2 regions of the Phyllobacterium sp. SB3 genome follow, and region 1 is predicted to be linked to the other one. Evidence: riboswitches for the same ligand, from Rfam matches in the RefSeq annotation. Region 1 holds a riboswitch; the other holds the start of a gene.
What was found. A riboswitch is a leader RNA that binds a small molecule or an ion and turns the genes downstream of it on or off. The one in region 1 is predicted to bind cobalamin.

Region 2: linked by a shared signal. The riboswitch ahead of ABKW30_RS26050 (ABC transporter ATP-binding protein) and the one ahead of nrdH (glutaredoxin-like protein NrdH) in region 1 are both predicted to bind cobalamin.

What each region holds. Positions count from the first base shown of each region.
Region 1 covers NZ_JBDYKI010000002.1:398,737-407,577, forward strand. Annotated here, with positions in the region: gene nrdE (class 1b ribonucleoside-diphosphate reductase subunit alpha) at 1-1,246, opposite strand, end outside; gene nrdI (class Ib ribonucleoside-diphosphate reductase assembly flavoprotein NrdI) at 1,216-1,629, opposite strand; gene nrdH (glutaredoxin-like protein NrdH) at 1,645-1,866, opposite strand; cobalamin riboswitch at 2,116-2,342, opposite strand; gene ABKW30_RS08390 (LysR family transcriptional regulator) at 2,476-3,360, opposite strand; gene ABKW30_RS08395 (zinc-dependent alcohol dehydrogenase family protein) at 3,464-4,453, shown strand; gene ABKW30_RS08400 (MDR family MFS transporter) at 4,628-6,160, shown strand; gene ABKW30_RS08405 (coniferyl aldehyde dehydrogenase) at 6,458-7,879, opposite strand; gene ABKW30_RS08410 (MFS transporter) at 8,234-8,841, opposite strand, start outside.
Region 2 covers NZ_JBDYKI010000010.1:109,438-116,207, forward strand. Annotated here, with positions in the region: gene ABKW30_RS26045 (transglutaminase family protein) at 1-3,152, opposite strand, end outside; cobalamin riboswitch at 3,683-3,897, shown strand; gene ABKW30_RS26050 (ABC transporter ATP-binding protein) at 4,154-4,960, shown strand; gene ABKW30_RS26055 (ABC transporter substrate-binding protein) at 4,960-5,907, shown strand; gene ABKW30_RS26060 (iron ABC transporter permease) at 5,908-6,770, shown strand, end outside.

The sequences.
Region 1 (8,841 bases):
TATCTTTCCCCATGTGATTGTAGGACAGGTCGGCATTATACTCGCTGGCCTCACTGACCTGAAGGATTTCGGAGCATAAATTGCTCATGGTGATGCGTCCCGCAATCGGGTTGGCGCGGTTCACCGTGTCTTCAAACATGATGTAGGGATAACCACTCTCGAACTGTATCTCGGCCAGAACCTGGAAGAAGTCGCGAGCCTTGATCTTCTTCTTGCGGATACGCGAATCCGCCACCATCTCACGGTACTTTTCGGTCACCGATATTTCAGTAAAGGCAATTCCATAAACGCGTTCTACGTCATAGGGCGAGAACAGATACATATCTTCATTGTTTTTCGCCAACTCGAACGTGATGTCCGGCACCACAACACCAAGCGACAATGTCTTAATACGAATCTTCTCATCTGCATTTTCACGCTTGGTATCAAGAAAACGCATGATATCGGGATGATGTGCATTCAGATAGACGGCACCAGCACCTTGCCGAGCGCCAAGCTGGTTGGCATAGGAGAAGCTGTCTTCCAGCAGTTTCATGACTGGAATGATGCCCGATGATTGGTTTTCAATCTGCTTGATCGGTGCTCCGGCTTCACGGATATTGGTAAGCGACAAGGCCACACCGCCTCCGCGCTTGGAGAGCTGCAACGCTGAGTTGATGCCCCGCGCAATCGATTCCATGTTGTCCTCAACCCTGAGCAGGAAGCATGAAACGAGTTCACCGCGCTGCTTTTTGCCTGCATTGAGGAACGTTGGTGTCGCCGGCTGGAAGCGTCCGGAAATGATCTCGTCAACCATATCGCGCGCCAGAGCCTCATTGCCTTGCGCCAGCGTCAGCGCCACCATGCAGATGCGGTCTTCGTAACGCTCAAGATAGCGTTTCCCGTCAAAAGTCTTCAGTGTGTAGCTGGTATAATATTTGAAAGCGCCCAGAAAAGTCGGGAACCGGAATTTCTTTTCGTAGGCATAATCGAACAGGTCGCGCACGTAATTGAAAGAATACTGATCAAGAATCTCGCGCTCGTAATAGCCTTCGGTCACCAGATAATCGAGCTTCTCCCGCAGATTGTGGAAGAACACCGTGTTCTGGTTCACATGCTGCAGGAAGTACTGCTTCGCCGCCATGCGATCCTGATCCAACTGGATCTTTCCCTCCTCATCATAGAGGTTCAACATTGCGTTGAGCGCGTGATAGTCCAGTACTGTTTCGGCGGCTTTCACTGGCCGTTCGAGAGTGAGGGTGTCCAAAATCGTTCCAATCCATGTTTAACGTTAGCGACATCCTGCTCCGTGCCGATAAGCTCGAACCTATAAAGATAAGGTACCTGGCATTTAGCGGAGATGATGTCGCCGGCGATCCCGAAGGTCTCTCCGAAGTTGCTGTTACCCGCGGCGATGACGCCGCGGAGGTGTGAACGGTTTCCCGCTTCATTAAGGAAGCGAATTACCTGTTTTGGAACGGCACCCTTGCCGCCGTCGCCGCTATAGGTCGGCACGATCAGAATATAGGGGGAATTTACTTGCAGCTCTTCGCGGGCACTAACTGGTATGCGCTGCGAGGCGAAGCCCAGCTTGGAGACGAAACGGTGGGTATTTTCCGATCTGCTGGAAAAGTAAACGATCCCACCCATAATCCCTTATCCTTGCTAAGCGAGTGTACTGATCATATCCGGGCGGAAACCAGCCCAATGCTGTTCACCAGCAATCACAACCGGCACCTGACGATAACCAAGGCTTTGAACCAGTTCGAAGGCATCCGGATCACTTGAAACATCGATAACGTCATACTCAACACCGTGACGATCCAAGGCGCGAGTGGTTGCGGTGCACTGAACGCAGGCCGGCTTGCTGTAAACGATAATGCTCATGATTTCCTCGTATGGTTTGCAGTCATGGGAACAGGCTCCGGCAAGCGCATCGCCGGACTAATTGGTCAGAAAAATTCGTTTGAAAATGTCAAACCGTAGATGGCTTCAGGCGGACTAATCTCGCTCAATACACTGAAAAGATTGCTCATGGATCTTACCCGTCGCCTGTTTGTGGAGAGGTTCTGGGGGAAGCGGCACGTGTAGGCTAATCACCGACATCATGTTCGCGACCATCCCGGCGCCCCGCCGGTGGAATCGTTAGATCAAGGCAGGTCTCCTGGCTTGCGGATCATCGCGCTCATTCTTGTCTTCCCGAGGCTCTTCAGCTCCAGTGACATTATCGAACAAGAGCTAGCCGCTTACAGTTGCGGGGGCAGCTCCGGCATTGCAGCACTCTTAGAGAGTGCCCCTCACCGTATTCCCGTCTTAGCTTCCCATCCTCACGAATCGGAAGAACCTTGAACACTATATATAGTAGACGAGGTTAAAATTGCGTCAACAGCTAGTTCGCTTAAAGTCGCAAATCCTGTGCGTGAGATTATCGTGACTGTGGATATCGGGCATATCCGCACAGCGAATCACAAACATCCTGAATAGCTAATGAAAGGACTACATCATCTTTGGAAGCGCAGTAGCCAACGCATCCACAGCAATTCGCACTTTTAACGACAAGTGAGGCGTTTGCAACCACATCGCATAGCAGTCGTAAGGTAAACCGGGCTGATCGGATAGTAATTGAACAAGCACGCCCTCTTGAAGACGTCCCCGCACCAACCAGCTTGGAAGCCAGGCCAACCCCATCCCGCTGGTTGCGGCATCAGCAATGGCATCGAGATCGTCAAGACGTATGCGGTTGATCGGTATCACCGTTTGACCGCCCGGAAACAACCATGGCCGTATTCCACCGGACCGGCGATAGATGATGCCCTGATGTCGACCAATATCCTGTACATGTTCGGGCCTGCCATGCCTTTCAAGGTATGACGGCGAAGCGCAAACGATCATATGTTGACGCGCGACACGGCGTGCGATGATACCTGCCTTATCTTCAGGATCACCAGTTCTGATTGCCAGATCAAAACCGTTTTCCGCCAGATCGGAGAAGCCATCGCTATAGGATAAATCCAGTTCCAATGTGGGATACTTTTGCGCAAGTTCCAGCAAGACAGGGGTTACACAGCGACGGCCAAAATGCACTGGCATTGTGACCCGCAATTTCCCGCGAGGTTCGACGAGCTGATCTGCGGCAAGAGCATCCGTTGCATCCACTTCGGCAAGAACCGTGCGGCAGCTTTCATAATAAGCATGTCCGAAATCCGTTAGGCTCTGGCGGCGGGTGGTACGGTTGAGAAGGCGTAAGCCGAGCCGTTCTTCCAGAAAACGGATATGTTTGCCCACCATTGGACCTGATAGGCCCAATTCATCCGCCGCAGCGGCAAAAGAGCCTAAATCTACCGATTTGACAAACACCGTCATGCTCAGAAGGCGATCCATATTCAAAACTCTTAGTTTCTACTGCATTATTTCTTAGCATATTTATCACCGATCTAACGGCTTTTATACCCTATTCAGTTCAAATAATTTGGAGTTTAGCTTGATGGTTCGTGTAGTCCGTTTTCATGAATTTGGTGGTCCCGACGTTCTTCGTATTGAGAACGTAGATTTTCCCGCACCGGGCGAAGGCGAAGTACGCATTCGCGTTAAGGCGCTGGGGCTTAATCGCGCTGAAGCTCTGCTACGCACAGGGAAATATATTGAGACCCCACCATTGCCCTCAGGATTAGGGCTGGAGGCAGCTGGCATTGTGGACATGATAGGCGAAGGCGTGGATGGCTTCGCGCCCGGTGATGTCGTCAGCGTTGTTCCGCCTGTTTCGATGGTTCGCTGGCCCGCTTACGGGGAAGTTGCAACCTTTCCTGCAAGATTGCTTGTCAAACACCCGCCATCACTTGGATGGGTAGAGGCTGCTGCGCTTTGGATGCAATATCTTACTGCCTATGGTGCTTTGATCGATGTTGCCAAGCTACGTAAGGGTGACTTCGTAGGCATTACTGCCGCATCCAGCAGTGTTGGCCTTGCAGCGATTCAGATTGCAAACATGGTGGGCGCTACCTCAATTGCAGTCACGCGTACATCCGGAAAAACGCATGCTTTGCTTGAGCATGGCGCAAGCTATGTCATTGCCTCGGAAGAAGAGGATTTGGAGGTTCGCCTTAAAGAGATTGCAAGACCAGAAGGTGTAAGGGTAGTGTTCGATGCGGTCGGAGGGCCAATATTCGAACCGCTGACAGCAGCTATGTCAGAGGCGGGCATTCTTATCGAATATGGTGGATTAAGCCCGGAACCAACGCCCTTTCCACTGTCCCATGTCCTGAGCAAGAGACTAACGTTGCGCGGCTATCTCGTCCACGAGGTCATCAAAGATCAAGAAAGACTGGATGCTGCCAAGACATTTATCCTGGCTGGATTGGCATCCGGCGATTTGCAACCGGTCATCGCCAAAACGTTTTCATTTGACGACATCATCGAAGCACATCACTTTCTGGAGTCCAACCAGCAATTTGGCAAAATCGTAGTGACGCTTTAAAATGAAGCTGAAACGACGTTGACATTCATCCTTTACAGGGATTGAACTAGCCTGCGCAGCTTCTGCAGCAGGATTCCCTTCGTCGACAGCAAATCAATATCAGGAACGCATTCGAGCGCTGGCTGCATGGCTGGTGAAAACTATCCGTTCTTGAGGAACTTTTGAAGAATTATCATGACCGATAGAGTTTTGAAAACGAACCGCCCATTGGTTATCGTATCGATTGTTCTGGCCACATTTATGGTTGCAATAGAAGCAACGATCGTTGCCACGGCCATGCCGCACATTGTCGGGGAGCTTGGCGGCTTCACCTATTATAGTTGGGTTTTTTCAGCGTTTCTTCTCGCACAATCAACGACTACTATTATCTACGGAAAATTGTCCGATACCTTTGGGCGCAAACCCATCCTCGTGGTTGGAATTGTCATATTCCTTATCGCTTCCACATTTGCTGGCTTTGCATGGTCGATGGCCTCGCTTATCGGTTTTCGTCTGTTGCAGGGTATTGGCGCTGGCGCAATTACACCTGTCGCAATGACCGTCGTCGGAGATCTGTATACGCTCGAAAAACGTGCGAAAGTCCAAGGTGGTCTTGCAACCGTCTGGGCCTTTTCCGCGGTAATGGGCCCCCTCGCGGGTGGCCTTATCGTTGACTACGTTTCCTGGGGCTGGATTTTTTGGATCAACATTCCCTTGGGTATTTTGACGATAATCGGCTTTGTGCTTTTTCTGCACGAAACGATTGAACACAGGCAGGTAAAGATCGACTACCTCGGAACGGTACTCTTCTCGATCGCGATTGTTTCGCTATTGATCATGCTCACTGAGACCAATGCAGGGTTTGTCGTTCTCACCGGGCTTGCTGTATTGGTTATCGTCGCGGGTTACCTGTTTTTCTTGCAGGAGCGCCGGGCTCCCGAACCCATCATATCATTGGAACTGTGGAGCCGCAGGCTTATCGCTACAAGTAATACCGTTGTTCTCCTCGCCGGAATGGCTCTCATTGGCTTGACCACCATGCTTCCCATCTATGTACAAGGTGTGCTGGGGCGGTCACCCTTGGTTGCCGGATTTACGTTGACCATGCTCATCGTAGGCTGGCCGCTGGCCGTCATGCTGTCGGGTCGTTTTTTCAGTACCTTTGGAATTCGCAACACGTTGCGCGTTGGCAGTTGCATGTTTCCACTCGGCGCTGCCTTTCTGCCCTTCCTCATGATCGACAGCAGTCCCGTGGTTGCCGGAATCGGCGCTTTCATGATGGGATTTGGTATGGGTCTCATCAATTTTACCAGCATCATTCTGGTTCAGGAGAGTGTTGATTGGTCCATGCGCGGTAGCGCTACCGCATCCATCATTTTTTCTCGAAGTCTCGGTAATACGCTTGGCGCAACTGCGCTTGGCGCGATTCTGAACGCTGGTATATTGTATTTCGGTAGCGGCGAGCTGGCCGTCCAATTGCACGACATGCTTAATCAACCCGCAGGGTTGATCAATCTTTCCTCAAACCCTGCCATCCAAGCTGTATTCTATTCCGCCCTTCATTGGACATTCTGGGGTGTCTTCGTGGTTGCGGTCTTAACCTTTATCACCACTTGGCTGGTACCCGTGTCGACAGATGCCGGCCGGAAAAAAGTGCAGCCAACCACTGAACAGCAGGTCGAGGGCATCGACCCCGCGCTTGTATCCTTAGACGAGAAACAATCATGACAAGGCGTTTGTTGCGTCAATGATTCCAGCACGTGCAGATGATTGCGAAACGAGCGCTACCAACATGTCCGAGGTGCGTGCTGTTTGGATAATACGCTTTGAAAGCGAGCTTTCCAAAGCATTCGACAGTACACATGATTTCGAGCCTGCCTACGGGCAAGAACATCAACTCCGGCGATTATGCATTTATTAGACCAACCCAAAGCGAGTTCGTACTCCAGCAATTTGGCTCAATTGCAGCATATCAGAAAGGTAAGATCGTCAGAAACTGGCCTGCTTTGCCAATGTCCTGATGTTTTAACGCACGAACAGTCGAACAATCATGTCAGCCAAACCCTTATAAGGAGGTTTGAGCCTGTCGCTCAGCGGCATGCGAGCCTGATGCAACACCGGCATCGCCTTGGAGAAGGTTTGGAAACCTTCACGCCCATGGTAGTGTCCCATTCCGCTTGCGCCTACACCACCAAATGGCAAATCGTTACAAACTATGTGAAGCAAGGTTTCGTTGATACACACTCCCCCGGCAACAATGTTTGACAGGAGTTTCTCGGTCTCGATTTTGTCGTTGCTGAAACAATAAAGAGCCAGCGGTCGCTCATGGGAATTGATATAAGCGATTGCTTCGTCAATCGTTTTATAGGTTTTGATTGGAAGGATGGGACCGAAGATTTCTTCTTGCATGATCCGGGAATCGTCGGTGGGGTCGATCACCAGAGTCGGCGGCAGTAGGCGATTAATTTCGGCATTGCCTGCATCTTTTGGTTCAACCAGCGTGATCACTTCGTGACCTCGCTCGCTTGCATCTTCCAACAGACCTTTTAATCGTCGATACTGTCCGTCATTTACAATATGCGTATAATCGGGTGTCGCATCAATTTGCTTGTATCGCGACGCGACTTCCCTCCGCACCGCTTTAACAAATTCGTCTTTTCTTGCTTGTGGTACCAGTGCATAATCTGGGGCAATGCAGGTTTGACCGGCATTGTAAAGTTTTCCTGTTACAAGACGTGTGGCAGCCATGCCAAACGAGATGCCCTCTCCAATGACGGCAGGCGATTTCCCGCCTAACTCTAGTGTTACCGGGGTTAAATTCCGTGCGGCTGCTGCCATCACCTTTTTACCAACGGCGGTAGAGCCGGTGAAGAGCAAATGGTCGAAAGGTAGACCAGCAAAAGCGCTACCGACCTCTGAACCACCAAGTGCAACCGCAACCCGAGACGCCGGGAAGACGTCCGCAAGAAGCGATGCCAGAAACTCGCTGGTGCGTGGAGTATGCTCCGAAGGTTTGAGATAAACATGATTACCCGCTGCAATGGCAGTTGCCAGTGGAGTAAGTGCAAGATTGACTGGATAATTCCATGGAGCAATCACGCCAACAACCCCGAGAGGGACATACCGTAACTCTGCCCTGGCAGGCCACATACGCCAACCAGCGGAACGTCTTTCCGGTTTCATCCATGATTTCAGGTGCGACAGCATGTGGTCAATTTCGCTGAACACCGTCATACCCTCGCCAAGCAGACTTTCATGGCGTGAGCGATGGCCAAAATCCGCACTGATGGCCTGGACCATAGGTTCGAGGCGATCCTTCAATGTGCTACGCAACCGTTTCAAGTCGTCACAACGTTGCACGTAATCCGGCCGGTTGGCCAACCATGCCGAGCGTAGCTCAGTGAGTGTCATATTTATTTGATCAACTGCAGGGGTATCACTCTTCATTTCGGCAGGATCCTGTTAAATGCGCAATAGAACAAGATCGCTTCCTGAGAGAAGTTGCAAGGTTACATCAGGCCAGCATGCGGTGAATAATGGTCATCGCAACATAAGATTGCTTGCTCACCTTGCCGAAATCAGCTTGACGTCTCCAAGAAGCCGACTGCAATCGTCAGATTGCGAGCGATAAATCGTAGGCGATTTTAGAAACATACGACCGCGATTTCAAGGGCACATGCGAGACGGCACTCGCGTGTATAGTTCACTGTCCAATGAGGCTTGAAGTACTGATTTTCTATGCGACGTCTCAGCACTCGCGCTCTTACTCAAGAGCCAATAGTTTCGCGCAACAGCCGCGGGTTAAACATCTTGTGCATCTGTCTGCCGGTTCAAACGAAGTGCTATGAGTGTGCAAACGGCACCGGAGAGCAGATAACCGCCAGCTGCTATCAATCCAAAATGACTGGAGAGTAGCAATGCCACCAAGGGTGCAAACCCGGCACCGAATAGCCATGCCAAATCGCTGGTCAGTGCGGATCCGGTGTAGCGGAATTTCTTCGAGAACCTTGAAGCAACTGATCCGGACGACTGGCCGAAAGACAGGCCAAGCAACGTGAAGCCAAGGATCATGAAGATCAATTCGCCAATATCTCCGCCATCGAGCAATTGAGGGGCGAAGCCGCTGAACACAGCAATGGCTATGGCTGTCCCGCCAAGAAGATTCCGGCGGCCCACGCGGTCGGCGATAGTGCCTGATGCAAATACGGCCACGACACCTACTGCGGCACCGAAGGCTTCAATCAACAGGAAGCGCGCCGGACCCTGGTCGGTGAACAGGAATACCCATGACAGAGGGAACACAGTTACCATGTGGAACAGCGCAAAACTGGCAAGCGGAGCAAAAGCACCAACGACCACATGGCGACCTTCATGCTGCAAGGTGTTTGCTACGGTTGTCGGCTGCAATT
Region 2 (6,770 bases), on a different contig from region 1:
TAGGTACAGCCCGCGATAGCTCGCCCGGACCACTGATCGTAAATATCAAACACCAGCGGGGTGTTGACCGGGATCATCGGATGCAGACCGGAGCGTGGTTGCCAAGCCTTATAACGGACACCCGCAACTGCGGTGCCATTGGTTTCGGTCATTCTCAGTGGCACTTCGCGGCCATTGCACGCGACACTGTAACGGGCTGCATTATACCCTTCGACCTTGATCTGCAGCCGCTCCACGGAGCTATCGACAAAGCGGACTGTACCGCCGATAGCGCCCTGCTCACCCATGACATGCCATGGCTCCAATGCCTGCCGCAGTTCGAGTTTGACGCCTTCATTCTCGATTTCCCCACAGAATGGAAAGCGAAACTCAAGCTGCGCTTCGAACCATTCCGGCCGGAAATCAAAGCCGTTTTGCCGCAGGTCGGCGAGCACATCGAGAAAATCCGCCCAGACGAAAGCAGGCAGCATGAACCGGTCATGCAATGTCGTTCCCCAACGCACGAAACTGCCTTCAATTGGGCTGTTCCAGAAACGTGCAATCAAAGCCCGAACCAGCAATTGTTGCGCAAGACTCATACGGGCATTCGGCGGCATTTCGAAACCGCGAAACTCGACAAGGCCAAGCCGCCCCGTTGGGCCATCGGGCGAAAACAACTTGTCGATGCAAATCTCGGAACGATGCGTATTGCCGGTTACATCCACCAGCAGATTGCGGAAGAGCCGGTCGACCAGCCACGGCAATGGCGGCGTACCATGCCCCGGCAAAGGCACCTGTGCCATGGCGATTTCGAGTTCATAGAGACTATCGTGGCGCGCCTCGTCAAAACGTGGCGCTTGGCTGGTCGGGCCGACAAACATGCCCGAAAACAGATAAGACAAGGAAGGATGACGCTGCCAATGCAACACCAGACTCTTCAAAAGGTCGGGACGACGCAGGAACGGGCTGTCATTGGGTGTTTCACCACCAACCACCACGTGGTTGCCACCACCCGTGCCGGTATGCCGCCCATCGATCATGAATTTGTCCGCACCAAGCCTTGTCTGCCGCGCCTCCTCATAGATCGTCTCGGTCGTCGCAACGCATTCACGCCAGTTCGAGGCTGGATGAATGTTAACTTCGATCACGCCCGGATCTGGCGCAACACGTATGACACTGATGCGCGGGTCCTGCGGCGGACCATAACCCTCAATGTGTACCGGCAGACCGAGTTTGGCGGCTGCAGCTTCCGCTGCGCCTACCAGCTCAAGATAATCCTCAAGCGCCTCAACCGGCGGCATGAATACACTTAACCGGCCATCGCGCGGTTCAACAGAGATTGCCGTCCGAACTGCTCCGCCAATCTCGCCAAGTTCCTGCTCCACCCGCTCCTGTGCGCTGCCTTCAGCGGCGGTAAACGAAGCAACCGCTTGTGAAGCCTCTCTCGCATCAACCGCTGCTGGCGCTGGTGAATCCGGCAATGGGCCCCGCTCGACCGAGGGATCGACCGGCACAATAAATGGAAACTCTGAAGGCGGCACATGCGGCAGCGCGCCCAATGGCAGGCGATAACCAACGGGTGAGTCCCCCGGCACAAGGAATAGTTTGCCGCGCCGTGTCGTCCATTTCTCACTGCGCCAGCGTGGACCTTGTGCGGCCTGACTGTTCCAGCGCTGCACAGGAAGTACGAACCCCGTGGGCTCGGTCAGTCCGCGCTCGAAAACGCGTGCCATGCGGCTGCGCTCTTCCGGGTCTTTCAACTTGGAGTTCGAAGGATCGACATTCTCCGGAAGATTGCCTTCCTTGACGATCCATTCCGCCGGGTCCTCATAGGCCGCGGTAACCATTTCGTCTTCAATGCCAAGTTCACCAGCCATCCCGACCAGCAGCTTGCCCGCATCCTCCGGTTTGACGTCTGCCTCGCTGTTTTCTTCCGCGATAAGGTCCGGATTAACCCAGATCGGCTTGCCGTCCTTGCGCCAGTAAAGCGAGAATGTCCAGCGCGGCAGGCTTTCACCCGGATACCATTTGCCCTGTCCGTAATGCAAAAATCCGCCCGGTGCAAAACGATCGCGTAAACGGCGGATAAGCTTGTCGGCCTTTTCACGTTTTGTCGGACCAACGGCTTCCGTATTCCACTCGCCGGATTCAAAATCATCGATGGAAACGAATGTCGGCTCGCCGCCCATGGTCAGCCGCACGTCCCGTTCTTTCAGCAGCGCATCAACCTCGTTGCCGAGAGCATCCAGCGCGTCCCATGATTCGTCTGAAAATGGCTTGGTGATCCGTGGGTGCTCCGAAACACGCGTCACGCGCATGTCGAAACCGAATTCGACATTGGCGGGTTCGGCCATGCCCGAAATCGGCGCGGCATTGCGATAATGCGGTGTCGTCGCCAATGGAACATGGCTTTCGCCGGTCAAAAGGCCCGAGGTCGGGTCAAGCCCTATCCAACCTGCACCCGGCAGATAAACCTCGCACCAGGCATGGAGATCGGTGAAATCCGTCGTGGTTCCGGCAGGACCATCGATCGCCACAAGATCGGGCTTCAACTGAATGAGGTAGCCGGAAACAAAGCGCGCAGCCAAACCAAGATGACGCAATGTCTGCACCAGAAGCCAACTGGAGTCGCGACAAGAACCGGTACGGACATTCAATGTGGTTTCCGGCTCCTGCACACCCGTTTCCATACGGATCACATAGCCAATCTCGCGCTGGATACGGGCGTTCAGATCAACGACGAAATTGACTGTATTCGTGCTGGAGCGGTCAATCGTCGCCAGAAAATCCGACAGAAGCGGACCAATCGGGTCCGGTTTCATATAAATGGAAAGATCGTCGCGTATTTCTTCCGGATAGGTGAAAGGCCAGATTTCCGCGACCGGTTCAACGAAAAAGTCGAACGGGTTGTATACCGTCATATCAGCAACGAGATCGACTTCGATCTTCAGCTCGGTCACAGGTTCCGGAAAGACAAACCGCGCAAGGAAATTGCCATATGGGTCCTGCTGCAAATTGACGAAATGGTTGGCCGGGCTGACCTTCAGCGAATGGCTCAATACCTTCGTTCGGGAGTGTGGGGCGGGTTGAAGGCGGATGATCTGCGGCCCGAGCATGATGGGGCGATCATATTTATAGTGCGTCAAATGATAGACTGCTGCGTGTATTGCCATGTCGCCCCGAAATTTAATATAAAATTCAATGTCGCCAAAGAGTACGCGCGAAGCCTAGCCTACTCCACGCGCTTGTTCACGTTTAAAAATCCTATTCTGCCATTTATTTTAGCACGTGCTGATTCTGCACCTTAAACGGGCTGATAATTTCTAAGCGAGAGCCAGTATAATTTGCATCTGGCTTGCGGCGTGGTTCGACGGAGCTCACCATGAGGAAGGTATGCTGATTGCAGGAAGTTAACCCTTGAAGGTTGGCGACTAACATGCAGTCAAACCACCTTCCTCATGGTGAGCCCCGTCGAACCACGCAGAGAAACCAATGCAGTAAAGGGAGATCGCTGAGCATCACCCTGGAACTGAAAAAGACCCGGACGAGCTGGACACTCACTATCCGGGTCTCATTTCATTAACACCAGGAAAACGGGAGGCGGGCGAAAGCCTGCCTCTCACTCCTGCTACAAAGATAGCATTTCCTCCGATTTTTCCAAGCACTATCTCTTTTGTGCCATTTCATTTCCAATCTTGTTCCTCTAGTAATCATCACCGATGGTTTCTTCGGCTCGACAACGCCGGAGATGAAAAGAGAACACGGTGAGGCGTACCCAAAAGGGACCGAAACCGTGGCTGCCCCCGCAACTGTAAGCGGTGAGCGACGCCTGACAATGCCACTGGCCGCAAAGCCGGGAAGGCAAGGCAACGCCGAGACCCGCGAGCCAGGAGACCTGCCATCATAATTGAAATTCGAACCGGACGGGGTGTGCCGGGAGCGATGCGATGACCTGTCCGCATGCTGCGGTCCCGAACGCTTTGACATAAAGCCGATCATCGCCTGCGTTCCCTACCCTCCACAGATGGACAGGTATGAACGTTCTCAACGTCTGCGTTTCCGCCCAGATTCTCTCCCCAATTTCACGATCGTTATTGACGATTGTTATAACATTACTATATCGCAAAACCATGTTGAATAGACCGAACGATTTTTGTGGCATCGGAGTACAGGCATGACGCACATCCAGCTTGATGCGAAAGCTGTGAGCTACCAAACCGGCGCGCATGTTCTCGTCAATGCTGCTTCTATAAGCGTCCGGTGTGGTGCCCGTCTCGCAATCATTGGGCCCAATGGCGCTGGCAAATCCACCCTCCTGCGCATGCTGGCCGGGCTGCAGCGGCAAACTTCCGGCGAGATCATCTTCAACGGCAAGAATATCATCCAAATGACACCTCTAGAACGTGCCCGGCAGTTTGCTTTCGTCGGCCAGACCGACTCACCAGACCAGCAGCTGCTTGTCGAGGATTACGTATCGCTCGGGCGTATTCCGCATCTTGGTTTGCTTACCAAAGCGGCAGACCGGGAAATCGTCGAGGATTCGATGCAGCGCGCAAGGATCACGCATTTTCGCCGCCGTCCTCTGGGCTCGCTATCTGGCGGTGAGCGTCAACGCATGCAATTGGCACGGGCGCTCAGTCAACAGCCCGCCATCCTGTTTCTCGATGAGCCTACCAATCACCTCGACCCCAAAGCCCGCAGCGAACTCTTATCGCTGGTCGCAGGTCTGAATGTCACAACCATCGCTGTCCTGCACGATCTGCCGCTTGTCGCGCCATTCGCAACCCATGTTGCCGTCATGCATAGCACACAGCTGGTAGCATCAGGCACGCCGGATGAGACGCTGACCCCGCGCATTGTCAGTGACGTTTTCGATCTTGACGTGCTCCGCCTGCGGCATCCCTCGCGCCAGCGCGATCTCATGGTCTTTGAAGCACCCGAACAAAATCACGATACCCACCCTCATCCACGGAGCATTTGATGAAAAAGTCTTTTCTCGCCCTCGCATTGACCATGCTGTCGGCACCAGCCTTCGCCCTTCCTGTGACGGTCGATAGCTGCGGCAGATCATTGACATTCGATGCCGCCCCCAAACGTGTTGTCGTCAACGATATTAATATGAGCGAAATGGCTTTTGCGCTTGGCCTGCAACCACTCATGGTTGGCGTGACCGGCATCACCGGCTGGTACAAGCTGGACGATGCGTTCATCAGACAGCAGGGCTCCATACCGGAACTGGCACCCAAGAACCCGACACTTGAAAATCTTATTGCCGTGCAGCCGGATTTCTTTTTTGCAGGCTGGAACTATGGCATGCGTGTCGGCGGCGAAGTTACGCCCGACACACTTGCTCCCTACGGCATCAAGACGCTGGAATTGTCGGAAAGCTGCGTTCACATCGACAAAAACCGCCCTGCCGCTACCATGGATTTGCTCTATGATGACATGGAAAAGTTGGGCAAGATTTTCGGCAAGGAAGCTGAAGCTGATAAGCTAGTTTCCGGCTGGAAGGCCCAACTGGCTGAGATCAAGCAGAAGGTCGGTGCCAATAGCGGAACCCGTGTATTCCTTTATGATTCCGGTGAAGACAAGCCATTCACTGCGGGCAAGTTCGCTATCCCCACCGCGCTGATCAGCGAAGCTGGCGGCGTCAACATCATGGATGATCTGGAATCAAATTGGGCTACCACCTCCTGGGAAACTGTCGCAGCGCGCAATCCGGAATTCCTCGTGCTGCTCGATTATCAGGACGATGCCGGGTACAATAAGCTCCTCGACTTCCTGAAAAGCCATCCGGCGATGAAGGAAACCGATGCCGTGAAGAATGAGCGCTTTGTTGCCCTGCGGTATGCCGAAATCACACCCGGACCGGCAAATATCGAAGCCATCGCGAAAATCGCCAAGGCAATGCATCCGGAAGCATTCTGAGTGCATCTCCCGATACGAACAAAGCTGACACTTGCAGCAAGTACGGTGCTGGTCATCGTGCTTGCATTGCTTTCGATTGCCTATGGATCAACTTTCATCGCACTTGGCGATGTCATCAATGCGTTGGCACACTTCTCGGGCCTGAGCGATCTGACTACGACAGTGCCCATTGAACGGATCATCGTCGACCTGCGCCTGCCACGTGCTATTCTCGGCCTGTGTGTCGGTGCGGGGCTTGGTATCATCGGCGCAATGCTGCAGACAGTCACACGCAACGATCTCGCCGATCCATTTCTGTTCGGCCTTTCTTCCGGTGCAGCGGCTGGCGCCGTTTCAGTCATCAGCATTTTCGGGGACCGGTTTGGCGTGTGGACCCTGCCTGTAGCAGCTTTCAGCGGCGGTATGCTCGCCGCTATTATCGTCCTGCTGCTGGTGCGGCGTGTACAGGGTCAAGGCCCGGAACGCATGATCCTCGCTGGCCTTGCAGTATCCTTTATCTTCACGGCACTAGCCAACTATATGGTTTTTTCCGGTGATCAGCGCGCGGCTCATTCGGTACTGTTCTGGACACTTGGCGGTTTAGGGCTGGCGCGCTGGGATAATCTGCCACTGGCGCTGATCGGGCTTGCTTCGATCCTCATCTTCGCGCTTTACAATCACCGCAATCTCGATGCGTTTCTGGCTGGCGAAAACACTGCCGAGAGCCTTGGAGTACGCGTCAATCGCACGCGCAATATCGTTTTTATCGTCTGCGCTTTTTCAACGGCGATTTTCGTTTCGGTCTCAGGTGTCATCGGCTTTGTCGGCCTGATGATCCCGCATATTGCCCGCCGCTTTTCCGGCCAGCTTCACTCAGGACTGAT